3 regions of the Scandinavium sp. M-37 genome follow, and region 1 is predicted to be linked to each of the others. Evidence: predicted binding sites of a transcription regulator. Region 1 holds the regulator's gene; each other region holds the start of a gene.
The links. The regulator sigma-54, encoded in region 1, starts transcription at its own class of promoters, with help from an activator protein. The targets are predictions, from matches to a motif close to GTTGGCACANNTTTCGCTNT.
Positions count from the first base shown of each region.

Region 1 (4,186 bases):
TGCACTATGAAGTCGCCAACGACCTGGTGGTTCTGACCGGTAATGCCTATCTGGAACAGGTCGATAGCAACATCAAGGGTGACAAAATCACCTATCTGGTGAAAGAGCAGAAAATGCAGGCGTTTAGCGAAAAAGGTAAGCGCGTGACCACGGTTCTGGTGCCATCGCAGCTGCAGGATAAGAGCGGCAAAACCACCACACCGGCTCAGCCTAAAAAGAGTAACTAAGACGTTATGGCAACTTTAACTGCAAAGAATCTTGCGAAAGCCTACAAGGGCCGTCGGGTCGTAGAAGACGTTAGCCTGACGGTCAATTCCGGCGAAATCGTCGGTCTGCTGGGCCCGAACGGGGCCGGTAAAACCACCACCTTCTATATGGTCGTCGGCATTGTGTCGCGTGATGCGGGTAACATCATCATTGATGATGACGATATCAGCCTGCTGCCGCTGCATGCTCGCGCCCGTCGCGGAATAGGCTACCTGCCGCAGGAAGCCTCTATTTTCCGCCGCCTGAGCGTGTTTGATAACCTGATGGCCGTGCTGCAAATCCGGGACGATCTCAGCAACGAGCAGCGTGTCGACCGCGCCAACGAGCTGATGGAAGAGTTCCACATTGAGCACCTGCGCGACAGCCTCGGCCAGGCACTTTCCGGCGGTGAACGTCGCCGTGTGGAAATCGCCCGTGCGCTTGCAGCAAATCCTAAATTTATCCTGCTGGATGAACCCTTTGCCGGCGTTGACCCCATTTCGGTTATCGACATCAAACGTATTATCGAGCATCTGCGCGACAGCGGCCTCGGCGTGCTGATTACCGACCATAACGTGCGTGAAACGTTAGCGGTCTGTGAGCGTGCTTATATCGTCAGCCAGGGGCATTTGATTGCACACGGTACGCCAGAACAAATCCTTCAGGACGAGCATGTTAAGCGTGTGTATCTTGGGGAAGACTTCAGACTCTGATAGGGTAGAGATAATTACCATTTCTGGCCGGAGAAATTTGCCCTGATTATGAAGCAAGGTTTGCAATTAAGGCTCAGTCAACAGCTCGCCATGACGCCGCAACTGCAACAGGCCATTCGCCTGTTGCAGCTTTCAACGCTCGAGCTGCAACAGGAACTTCAGCAAGCGCTGGAGAGTAATCCCCTGCTTGAGCAAACCGATCTTCACGAGGAAGTGGATTCACAAGAAGAAACCGACAACGAAGCCAACGATACGTTTGATACCGTCGATGCCCTCGAGCAGAAAGAGATGCCCGATGAGCTGCCCCTCGACGCCAGCTGGGATGAAATTTACACCGCTGGTACACCGTCGGGGACAGGCACTGACTATCAGGACGACGAGCTGCCAATCTATCAGGGTGAAACCACCCAGTCGCTTCAGGACTATCTGATGTGGCAGGTTGGCCTGACGCCGTTCTCCGACACCGATCGCGCCATTGCCACCTCTATCGTTAACGCCGTCGATGACACCGGCTATCTCACCGCCTCAGTGGAAGAGATCCTCGAAAGCATTGGCGACGACGAGCTCGATCTCGATGAGGTTGAAGCGGTTCTGAAACGCATACAGCGCTTTGATCCTGTTGGCGTTGCGGCAAAAGATCTGCGCGACTGCCTGCTGATCCAGCTTTCTCAGTTTGGCAAAGAGACACCGTGGCTGGCGGAAGCCAAAACGATTATCAGCGATCATCTCTCTCTGCTGGCCAATCACGATTTCCGCAGCCTGATGCGCGTCACGCGTCTGAAAGAAGACGTGTTGAAAGAAGCGGTGACGCTGATTCAATCACTGGACCCGCGTCCGGGTCAGTCTATCCAGACCGGCGAACCGGAATACGTCATTCCTGACGTGCTGGTACGCAAGGTAAGCGGCCGCTGGATGGTCGAACTCAATTCCGACAGCATTCCGCGTTTGCAAATCAACCAGCACTACGCCGGGATGTGTAATAACGCCCGTAACGATGCCGATAGCCAGTTTATTCGCAGTAATCTTCAGGAAGCGAAATGGCTGATCAAAAGCCTGGAAAGCCGCAATGACACGCTGCTCCGGGTGAGTCGTTGTATCGTCGAACAGCAGCAGGCGTTTTTCGAAAAGGGTGAAGAATTCATGAAGCCGATGGTGCTGGCGGATATCGCTCAGGCCGTCGAGATGCATGAATCGACTATCTCGCGCGTGACAACGCAAAAGTATCTTCACAGCCCAAGAGGCATTTTTGAGCTTAAGTATTTCTTCTCCAGCCACGTGAACACTGAAGGCGGTGGCGAAGCCTCGTCGACAGCGATTCGTGCCCTGGTGAAGAAGTTAATTGCCGCGGAAAATCCCGCGAAACCACTGAGTGACAGTAAGCTAACCACCATGCTGTCCGAACAGGGTATCATGGTGGCACGCCGCACCGTTGCAAAGTACCGAGAGTCTTTATCCATTCCGCCGTCCAACCAGCGTAAACAGCTGGTCTGACACAACCGATAAGGAAGACACTATGCAGCTCAATATCACAGGACACAACGTCGAAATCACTGACGCTCTGCGTGAATTTGTGAATACCAAATTTGCCAAGCTTGAGCAGTTTTTCGAACGGATTAATCAGGTCTATATTGTGTTAAAAGTGGAAAAGGTGACTCATATCTCGGATGCCACCCTGCATGTTAACGGGGGCGAAATTCATGCCAGTGCGGAAGGGCAGGATATGTATGCCGCAATAGACGGTCTTATCGACAAGCTTGCAAGACAGCTGACCAAACATAAAGATAAACTGAAACAACACTAATTGTCCGGCCGTGCGCCTGATCCGGCTCTTCGGGTCAGGCGGCACGCAGGTGAAATTATGATGAACAACGATTCCGCTCTGCAACTGAGCAATGTCCTTAACCAGGAATGTACCCGCAGTGCTGTTCACTGCCAGAGTAAAAAACGTGCGCTGGAAATTATCAGCGAACTGGCAGCTAAACAGCTGAGCATCCCGCCACAGGTGGTATTTGAGGCGATCCTGACCCGTGAAAAGATGGGCAGTACCGGCATCGGTAACGGCATTGCCATTCCACACGGCAAGCTGGAAGAGGACACCACGCGCGCCGTTGGCGTGTTCGTGCAGCTCGAAACCCCGATTGCCTTTGATGCGATAGACAATCAGCCGGTTGACCTGCTGTTTGCCCTACTGGTGCCTGCCGACCAGACCAAAACGCATTTGCATACGCTGTCGCTGGTCGCCAAACGCCTGGCGGATAAAACCATCTGCCGCCGTCTGCGCGGTGCGCAGAGCGATGAGGAGCTGTATGAAATTATCACCGGCGACGATAGCGGTGATGACGATGCCTAACGGTAAGTCGGTTGTCGTAAGGAGAAACGACTGATGGTACTGATGATCGTCAGCGGGCGCTCGGGTTCAGGGAAGTCTGTGGCTCTGCGTGCGCTGGAAGATATGGGCTTTTACTGCGTCGATAACCTGCCGGTGGTGTTGCTGCCGGAACTGGCGAAAAGCCTGGCTGACCGGCAGATCTCTGCTGCGGTCAGCATTGATGTGCGTAACATGCCGGAATCGCCGGAGATTTTTGAGCAGGCGATGGAAAATCTGCCTGACTGCTTCTCCCCGCAACTGTTGTTCCTCGATGCCGATCGCAACACGTTGATCCGTCGTTACAGCGATACGCGTCGTCTACACCCTCTTTCCAGCAAGAATCTGTCGCTGGAAAGCGCTATCGATCAGGAAAGCGATCTGCTTGAGCCGCTGCGTTCGCGTGCGGACTTGATTGTTGATACCTCTGAAATGTCGGTGCATGAACTGGCTGAAATGCTGCGTACGCGCCTGCTCGGCAAGCGTGAACGTGAGCTGACGATGGTGTTCGAATCCTTCGGCTTTAAGCATGGGATACCGATTGATGCCGATTACGTGTTTGACGTCCGTTTCCTGCCGAACCCGCACTGGGACCCGAAGCTGCGTCCGATGACTGGCCTCGATAAACCGGTTGCTGCATTCCTCGACCGTCATACAGAAGTTCACAATTTTATCTACCAGACGCGTAGCTATCTTGAGCTATGGTTACCTATGCTGGAAACCAACAACCGCAGCTATCTGACGGTCGCGATTGGTTGTACCGGCGGTAAACATCGTTCGGTGTATATTGCCGAACAGCTGGCTGACTATTTCCGCTCCCGCGGGAAAAACGTTCAGTCTCGTCACCGGACGCTGGAAAAAC
Region 1 covers NZ_JBIGIN010000024.1:11,988-16,173, reverse strand. Annotated here, with positions in the region: gene lptA (lipopolysaccharide ABC transporter substrate-binding protein LptA) at 1-227, shown strand, start outside; gene lptB (LPS export ABC transporter ATP-binding protein) at 234-959, shown strand; gene rpoN (RNA polymerase factor sigma-54) at 1,008-2,450, shown strand; gene hpf (ribosome hibernation promoting factor) at 2,473-2,760, shown strand; gene ptsN (PTS IIA-like nitrogen regulatory protein PtsN) at 2,818-3,309, shown strand; gene rapZ (RNase adapter RapZ) at 3,343-4,186, shown strand, end outside.

Region 2 (4,186 bases), on a different contig from region 1:
GGTGCGGCCAAGCAGCCAGCGTGGGGCGCAAACTGCCTCCTGCAACGGCATGCCCTGAATCACATGGCGGGTGAATATCGCCGCCTGGGTTTGCGGCTGCCCGTCACCGCCCATGGTGCCGTACACCATGGTCCGGCCGTCTTTCAGCCGCGCCGCCGCCGGATTAAGGGTATGGAACGGCTGTTTGCCAGGGGCCAGCGCCAGGAGATGATTGGGGTCGAGCTGGAACGCCGCACCACGGTTTTGCAGCAGAATGCCGCTTTCCGGCAGCACCACGCCGCTGCCAAATTCGTGATAAATACTCTGGATGAAAGACACCGCCAGGCCGTTGCCGTCGACAACGCCCAGCCAGACGGTATCCCCCGGGCCTTTGCCTTTGCCCCACGGCGCGGCACGGTGATCGTCAATGCTGGCGGCTAACGCCTGCAACGGTGCGCTTTCCAGCAGGCTTTGGACCGGGAGCGTGACGTGGCGCGGATCGGTGATGTATTTATCGCGCAGGCTAAAGGCCCGTTTGGTGGCCTCAACGATGCGGTGAATGGTCTGCACTTCATCGGCGTTGGCCATCTCCAGATGGTCGGTGATGCCAAGGATCGCCAGCGACACCAGCCCCTGCGTGGGCGGCGTCATATTGAAAATCTCGCCCTGCTGGTGGCTAAGTTTGAGCGGCACGCGACGCCGCGCGCGATGGCTGGCGAGATCCTGCCCGGTCAGCGGGCAGCCGGTCGCCTGAAACTCTTCTGCCATCAGCTGCGCCAGCGGGCCACGATAAAAACTGTCGAGACCGTCATTGGCCAGCCGGGTCAGGGTGCGGGCCAGACGCGGCTGACAAAAACGGCTGCCAGCGGTGGGCACTTCGCCGCGTTGTAAAAAGGTTCCGGCAAAGCCCGGCACACCGGAAAGTTCATGGTATTTGCCCTGCGTAGCGCTGGCCTGCGAGCGGGTGACCGGCATTCCGTCGGCGGCGTAGCGAATGGCATCGGCTAGCAGGCGGGAGAGCGGCAGCTGCCCGCCGCCGAGGCTGGCGGAGATCTTCAGCGCTTCATCCCAGCCGCTGATGGTGCCCGGCACGGTCAGCGCTGCTTTCGCGCCACGATGCGGAATGGCAGCGTGTCCGGCGTAATATTCCAGCGTCGCTAATGCGCCAGCGGCCCCGCTGGCGTCAATGGCAATCGGCTCGCCGCCTGGGGGCACAATCAGCCAGAAACCGTCCCCGCCGATGCCGTTCATGTGCGGATAGACCACGGCAATGGTGGCCGCCGCCGCGACCATCGCTTCGATGGCATCCCCGCCGTGGCGCAGGACCGAAAGTGCCGATTCGCTGGCGAGATGATGAGGGGTAACCGCCATGGCCCCCGGGGCCAGATTACTTTGCATGATTTTTGCTCCGTGGATGGTCTTCGGTGTTATCAGGCAAAAAACGTTCCAGATTGACGCCCGGCGTTGGCCTGTGTCAGCTTAAGTGAAACAAAAGTTGCAGGAGAGGGTATGCAGCAGCTCGATGAGCGCCTGAGGGCGTGCTTTAACGAATTGTCACCGCAGGAACAGCGCGTCGCGTCGTTCATCATGGATCATTTTGACGATCTGGTGAGCTATAACAGCGCCGAGCTGGCGCGGCTGAGCGGGGTCTCGAAGGCCACCGTCAGCCGCCTGTTCCGCCATTTGGGTTATGAGCGCTTCAAAGACATGCGCGACGAGCTGCGAACCCTGCGCCAGAGCGGGATGCCGCTGACCGGTGAACGCGATGCGGTGCAGGGTAACACTCTGCTGGCGCGTCACTATAAACAGGAAATGGCCAATCTGACGCAGTGGGTTAACGCCCTGGATGCCAGCCTGTTTGATGAGGTGATCGCCGCGCTGGCGAGCGCCGGGCGGGTGTTTATCGTCGGCCTGCGTAACAGCGCCCCGGTGGCGTTACACCTGCGCCAGCAGTTGATGCAAAGTCGCGGCAACGTCTGGCTGATGCCGCAGCCAGGCCAGACGCTGGCGGAAGACGTGGTGGATATCACCCCGGAAGATTTGGTTATTGTGGTGGCGTTCCGCCGTCGTCCGCGGGTCATTCGTCCGCTGCTGGAAGCGCTGCAGAGCCAGCAGGCGCAGGTATTGGTGATAAGCGAGCCGCAGGCCACCAGCATTCGCACCCGCTGCCGTTGGCATTTTGCCGCCCCGCTGGACAGCGTTTCGGCGTTCGACAGCTACAGCAGCGCCATGAGCTTGGTGAATTTGTTAGCCAATGCCTTGCTGCACAGCACGCTCAGCGAAGGTCGCCAGCGTATTCACCACATCGCCGACCTCTATCACACCCTGGACGAGCTGGAACAGCGCTGATGCCCTGTTATGGTGCAAATGCACCCGCGCAGGGTTCCGTTTTGATTCAGCGATGAGCGAAACATCCGCGATCGCCCGATGAAAAGCGAAAACGCGGGCTGGCACATTCGTTGCAAAAACGATATCAAAGAATCATTCGTTTCAATAACCGGTTTCCAGACCAAAGGATGTGTTCATGTTCGAGGTTCAGCCTTCTTCCGCTATTAACCCTCCGCACCGTTTGTTGATGGGGCCGGGGCCGATCAACGCCGATCCGCGAGTGCTGCGGGCAATGTCCAGTCAACTGATCGGCCAGTACGATCCGGTAATGACCGGCTACATGAATGAAGTGATGACGCTGTATCGCGGGGTGTTCCGCACTGAAAATCAATGGACCATGCTGGTGGATGGCACCTCCCGGGCCGGGATTGAAGCCATTCTGCTGTCGGCCATTCGCCCCGGCGATAAGGTGCTGGTGCCGGTGTTTGGTCGTTTCGGCCACTTGCTGTGTGAAATTGCCCGACGCTGTCGGGCTGAGGTTCACACCATAGATGTCCCGTGGGGCGAGGTGTTCAGCGCCCAGCAAATCGAGGATGCTATCAAGCGCGTTAAGCCGCGCCTGCTGCTGACGGTGCAGGGTGATACCTCGACCACGATGCTGCAACCATTGCAGGCGTTGGGCGAGATTTGTCGCCGCCACGGGGTGCTGTTTTATACCGATGCCACCGCGTCACTGGGGGGCAACGTGCTGGAAACCGATGCCTGGGGGCTGGATGCGGTCTCTGCCGGATTACAGAAATGCCTCGGCGGCCCGTCCGGCAGCTCGCCGATCACCCTCAGCGCGGAAATGGAAGCGGTGATCCGCGCACGTAAATGCGTGGAGCAGGGGATCCGCACCGGGGATCATCAGGATGGTGAAGACGAGATGATCTGGTCGAACTATTTCGATCTCGGGATGGTGATGGACTACTGGGGTCCGGAGCGTTTGAACCATCACACCGAAGCCACCAGCATGCTGTTTGCCGCCCGCGAATGTGCGCGCATCATGCTTGAAGAAGGAATGGATAACCTGATCGCTCGCCACGAGCTGCACGGTCGCGCGATGCTGAATGGCATTCAGGGCATGGGCCTGGAAGTCTTCGGCGATATCCGCCACAAAATGAATAACGTGCTCGGGGTGGTTATCCCGGCGGGCGTGCATGGCGAGGAAGTGCGTCAGCGCCTGCTCAATGATTTCCACATTGAAATCGGCACCTCGTTTGGCCCCCTGGCGGGCAAAATCTGGCGTATCGGCACCATGGGGTACAACGCCCGGAAAGATTGTGTTCTGCAAACCCTGACCGCGCTGGAAGCGGTACTGAATCGTCTGGGCTTTGCCACCATCCAGGGCGCGGCAATGCAGGCCGCCTGGGACACTTACGAGGGGTGATTCATGCCACAGAACATCATGCCAATGAATGCCGAAGAGGCGCGTCTGGCGGCAGAACGCGTCATGGCGCGCAGCAACCAGCTGGCAGAAATCAGTGAAACCCCCGGGGAGCTTACCCGGGTTTACCTCTCGCCCGAACATTTGCAGGCCAACGCGTTGGTGGCGCAATGGATGAACGACGCGGGCATGACCGCCTGGCAGGACGCGGTAGGCAATGTCTGCGGGCGCTACGACGCGCAGCAGGAAGGTGCTCCCGCGCTGTTGCTCGGCTCGCATCTGGATACCGTCCGCAACGCCGGGCGCTATGACGGAATGCTCGGCGTTCTGACGGCGATTGAGATAGTGGCCTGGCTGAACCGCCACGATCGGCGTCTGGCGCAGGCCATCGAAATTGTCGGGTTTGGCGATGAAGAAGGCACGCGCTTTGGCATCACGCTGCTCGGCAGTCGG
Region 2 covers NZ_JBIGIN010000018.1:53,680-57,865, reverse strand. Annotated here, with positions in the region: gene ACG0Z5_RS14375 (gamma-glutamyltransferase family protein) at 1-1,380, opposite strand, end outside; gene ACG0Z5_RS14370 (MurR/RpiR family transcriptional regulator) at 1,489-2,328, shown strand; gene ACG0Z5_RS14365 (pyridoxal-phosphate-dependent aminotransferase family protein) at 2,504-3,736, shown strand; gene hpxK (allantoate amidohydrolase) at 3,755-4,186, shown strand, end outside.
Region 2: ACG0Z5_RS14365 (pyridoxal-phosphate-dependent aminotransferase family protein) is a predicted target of sigma-54. The motif match lies at 2,426-2,445, and genes of this name have one in related genera.

Region 3 (4,186 bases), on a different contig from region 1:
AGGCCTGATGCCCTCACCCCAAGCCCTCTCCCACCGGGAGAGGGTGCAAACACTAAAACGGCAACCAGAGGTTGCCGTTTGCTTATTATCACGCGTTGTACGCGTTCTCGCCGTGGCTGTTGACGTCCAGACCTTCGCGTTCCTGCTCTTCCGGAACACGCAGACCTACGGTCAGGTCAGCCAGTTTGTAGCCGATGAAGGCCACCACGCCGGACCAGACAATCGTCAGACCGATACTTTCCAGCTGCACCAGAACCTGATGGCTCATGGTCACGCCTTCGGCATAACCGACCCCACCCAGTGAAGTGGAGGCGAAGATCCCAGTCAGGATGCAGCCGACAATCCCGCACACGCCGTGTACGCCGAACACATCGCAAGGATCATCCACGCGCAGCCAGCGTTTCAGGGCAGTGACGCCCCACAGCCCCGCCAGACCCGCAGCGATACCGACGATCAGGGAACCGCCCACGCCGATGTAACCACAGGCCGGAGTGACCGCAACCAGACCCGCAATCGCACCGGAACAAGCACCCAGCAGAGAAGGTTTACCCCGTACCGCCCACTCGCCGAAGACCCAGGCCAGGATGGCGGCAGCGGTCGCCACCACGGTATTAACGAACGCCAGCGCAGCGATTTCGTTGGCAGAACTTGCTGAACCGGCGTTGAAGCCGAACCAGCCGACGTACAGGATAGCGGTGCCGGTGAAGACCATCGGCAGGTTATGCGGTTTGAACGCTTCTTTGCCAAAGCCCACGCGTTTGCCAATCAGGTATGCACCCACCAAGCCTGCGACGGCGGCATTGATGTGAACCACCGTCCCGCCCGCGAAGTCCAGCGCGCCATGCGAGGCCAGTAAACCGCCACCCCATACCATGTGCGCGATCGGCACGTAGGAGAAGGTCATCCACACCACCACGAAAATCAGTACGGCGGAGAAGCGAATACGTTCCGCCAGCGAGCCGACAATCAGGCCCACGGTGATACAGGCGAACGAGCCCTGGAAGGCCACGTGAATGTACTGATAGAAGGTGCCCATCAGCGCTTTCAGTTCGATGCCTTTCAACAGCACCCAGTCGAAGCTGCCGAAGAAACTCCCGCCGGTGCCGAACGCCAGGGTGTAGCCGTAAACCACCCACAGCACGCACACCAGTGCGAAGGTGACGGTAACCTGCGTCAGCATCGACAGCACGTTTTTGCCCCGGATCAGGCCGCCGTAAAACAGCGCGATGCCGGGGATACTCATAAACAGCACCAGCGCGGTGCTGATCATCATAAAGGCGTTGTCGGCTTTATCGGCCACCGCGGGCGCCGCCAGGGCCAGTCCCGGCAGCAGGGCCAGAACACCAGGGGCAATTTTCAGCAGTATTTTGTTCATTTTTTCGATCCCTATCACTGTGTGCCAGGAGTTACAGAGCCGCTTCGTCGGCTTCGCCGGTACGAATACGAATGACGCGTTGCAGCTCGGCGACGAAGATTTTGCCGTCGCCAATTTTGCCGGTGTACGCCGCTTTACTGATCACGTCGATCACTTCATCCAACTGATCGTCGGCGATCGCCACATCAATTTTCACCTTCGGTAAAAAGTTAACGCTATATTCTGCACCGCGGTACAGCTCGGCATGGCCTTTCTGACGCCCGAAGCCTTTCACTTCGGTAACGGTCAGCCCCTGAATACCAATGGAAGACAACGCTTCGCGAACGTCTTCGAGTTTGAATGGCTTAATCACCACGGTAACCAGCTTCATAGATCCCCTCCAGTCAGAATTCGGTAATGGCGGCAGCTAACACACAGGAGATAAAGCAATCGGCGTGCCAGATATTAAAAACTGGCGTCATTCAGAGCGTTCTGGCTTTTTCTGTGGGGCACAGAGCCCCGTCATGCGAAGGAAGGAAAATCAGAGAGGAGTTGCAAAATAAAAACGCACCAAAGCAGTGCAAGGTGCGTTTTGTTTTTGCACCAGCAGACGCGGGTGTCAATAAATTGCTTACTGATGGTGCATCAGGCGCTAAGCGATTCTTCTTCGATGCTTGCCGCCAGTTCTTCCCCGGCCAGCTGCAGCTGATACATCTGCCAGTAACGGCCTTGCGCTTCAAGTAGTTGCTGATGAGTGCCGCGTTCCACCGCCTGACCCCGATGCAGCACCAGGATGGTATCTGCATCGACAATGGTCGAGAGGCGGTGAGCAATGACCACCAGCGTAGTGCGCTGGCGTACCAGCGCCAGCGCCTGCTGAATCGCCTGCTCGGTGCCGGAATCGATATTGGCGGTAGCTTCATCGAGGATCAAAATTTGCGGGGTATCGACCAGCACGCGCGCCAGCGCCAGGAGCTGTTTCTGCCCAACAGAAAGGTTATTGCCCTGCTCACCAAGCCGGGTGTAAATTCCTTCAGCCATGCCGCGCGCCAGGTCTGCGAGCTGTACGGTTTCCAGCGCCTGCCAGACCTGTTCTTCGCTGATATCGCGCCCCAGCGTGACGTTGGCAAAGAACGATTCGGCCAACACCACCGGGTCCTGTTGGACCATTGCCACGCCCTGGCGCAGCACACTGTGGCTGAGCGAGGAAAGCGGTCGGCCATCAAGGCGAATTTCACCCTGGCTCAGCGGGTAGTAGCCCATCAGTAGGCTGGCGAGCGTGCTTTTGCCACTGCCGGTATGCCCGACCAGCGCGACAAAGTTACGCGACGGTACGCTGAGCTGTATATCTTCCAGCACCAGCCGATCGCCCCGGTAAGCGAATGAAACATTATCCACGTCAATGGCGCCGCTTTGCAGTGGTCGTTGGTCGTCGCCGTAAGTCTGGCGCGGCTTGTCCATTAACTCGAACACGCGCTCGCCCGCCACCACCGCCTGTTGCAGCATCGACTGCTGGGTGGTGAGTTCAATTAACGGTTCGTTCAGACGCCCGAGATAGCTGATAAAGGCATACAGCACCCCGACTTCAATCGTGCCGGTGGTGCTCAGGCCGAACAGCATCAGCAGGCCGCAGAGGATCAGGGAGGAAAACAGGCTCAGCAGTGGGCGCAACAGGAAACCGTCAAGGCGCAGGGTCTGCATCCGCGCCATATAATGCGAGCGGCTTGCCTCCCCCATTCTTTCGCCGAAACGGGCCTGCTGGCGGAACTGCTGGATTACGCTCATCCCGTTGATCACTTCGTTGAAGCCGTCGTTGATGTCTGCCAGATAAGCGCGCACCCGGCGTACAATCGGCGTGCTGTAACGCTGATAGATAACCATCACCACGGTCACCGCAGGGAAGATGGCAATCGCCACCAGCGCCATCCGCCAGTCGAGACTGAACATCGCTACCAGCATGGCGCTGATCAATGCCGCGCTGCGCAGCACCGTGGAAACCACGGTCACGTACAGGTCACGAATAACCTCGGTATCGTTGGTGACGCGAGAAATTAACTGCCCCACCGGCTGAACGTCAAACTCGCTGAGCGGCTGGCGCAGCGCGGCATCCATCACATCGGTGCGCAGCTGTTGCACCACCCCGACCGCCGCCCGGTTGAACAACAGCGACTGCACATAATGCAGCGACGCCGCCAGCAGCTGTAGTCCGACATAGGCCGCCGCCAGACCGACAACAATGCCCCAAGGGAGATAGCTTTTCGCCACCATGTTGTCGATGAAATAGCTGATCAGCAGTGGGCCGGTAACTTCCGCCGCCGCGGCCACCCACATGATCAACATGCCGATCGTCAGCGGCTTGCGCCACGGCAAACCGTAGGCCAGCAGGCGTTTGAGCGTCGGCCACAGCTGTCCAAAATTACGCATCGACTCCCTCCTCACGCGGCGATTCGGGCACGTCATCAAGCGCCGCCTCCAACTGCTGATAGCGATACATGTCACGATACCAGCCCGGCTGTGTCGCCAGCTGTTCATGTTCCCCGCGCTGGGCGATGTGTCCGTGCTGCATGACGATAATCTCACTGGCTTCGGTCAGGGCCGACAGGCGGTGCGCACTGATGATAACCGTACGCCCTTCGCCCCACTGGCGCAGGTTATGCAGAATTTGGTGTTCGGTGCGTCCATCCACCGCGGACAACGCATCGTCGAGGATCAGGATTTCAGCATCCAGCAGCAGTGCGCGGGCGATTGAAAGCCGCTGCTTCTGCCCGCCGGAGAGCATCACCCCGCGCTCACCCACTTCCGTGTCATAGCCCTGCGGCAGGCGCAGAATGT
Region 3 covers NZ_JBIGIN010000014.1:92,838-97,023, reverse strand. Annotated here, with positions in the region: gene amtB (ammonium transporter AmtB) at 89-1,375, opposite strand; gene glnK (P-II family nitrogen regulator) at 1,407-1,745, opposite strand; gene ACG0Z5_RS12205 (SmdB family multidrug efflux ABC transporter permease/ATP-binding protein) at 2,000-3,778, opposite strand; gene ACG0Z5_RS12200 (SmdA family multidrug ABC transporter permease/ATP-binding protein) at 3,771-4,186, opposite strand, start outside.
Region 3: glnK (P-II family nitrogen regulator) is a predicted target of sigma-54. The motif match lies at 1,798-1,817, and genes of this name have one in related genera.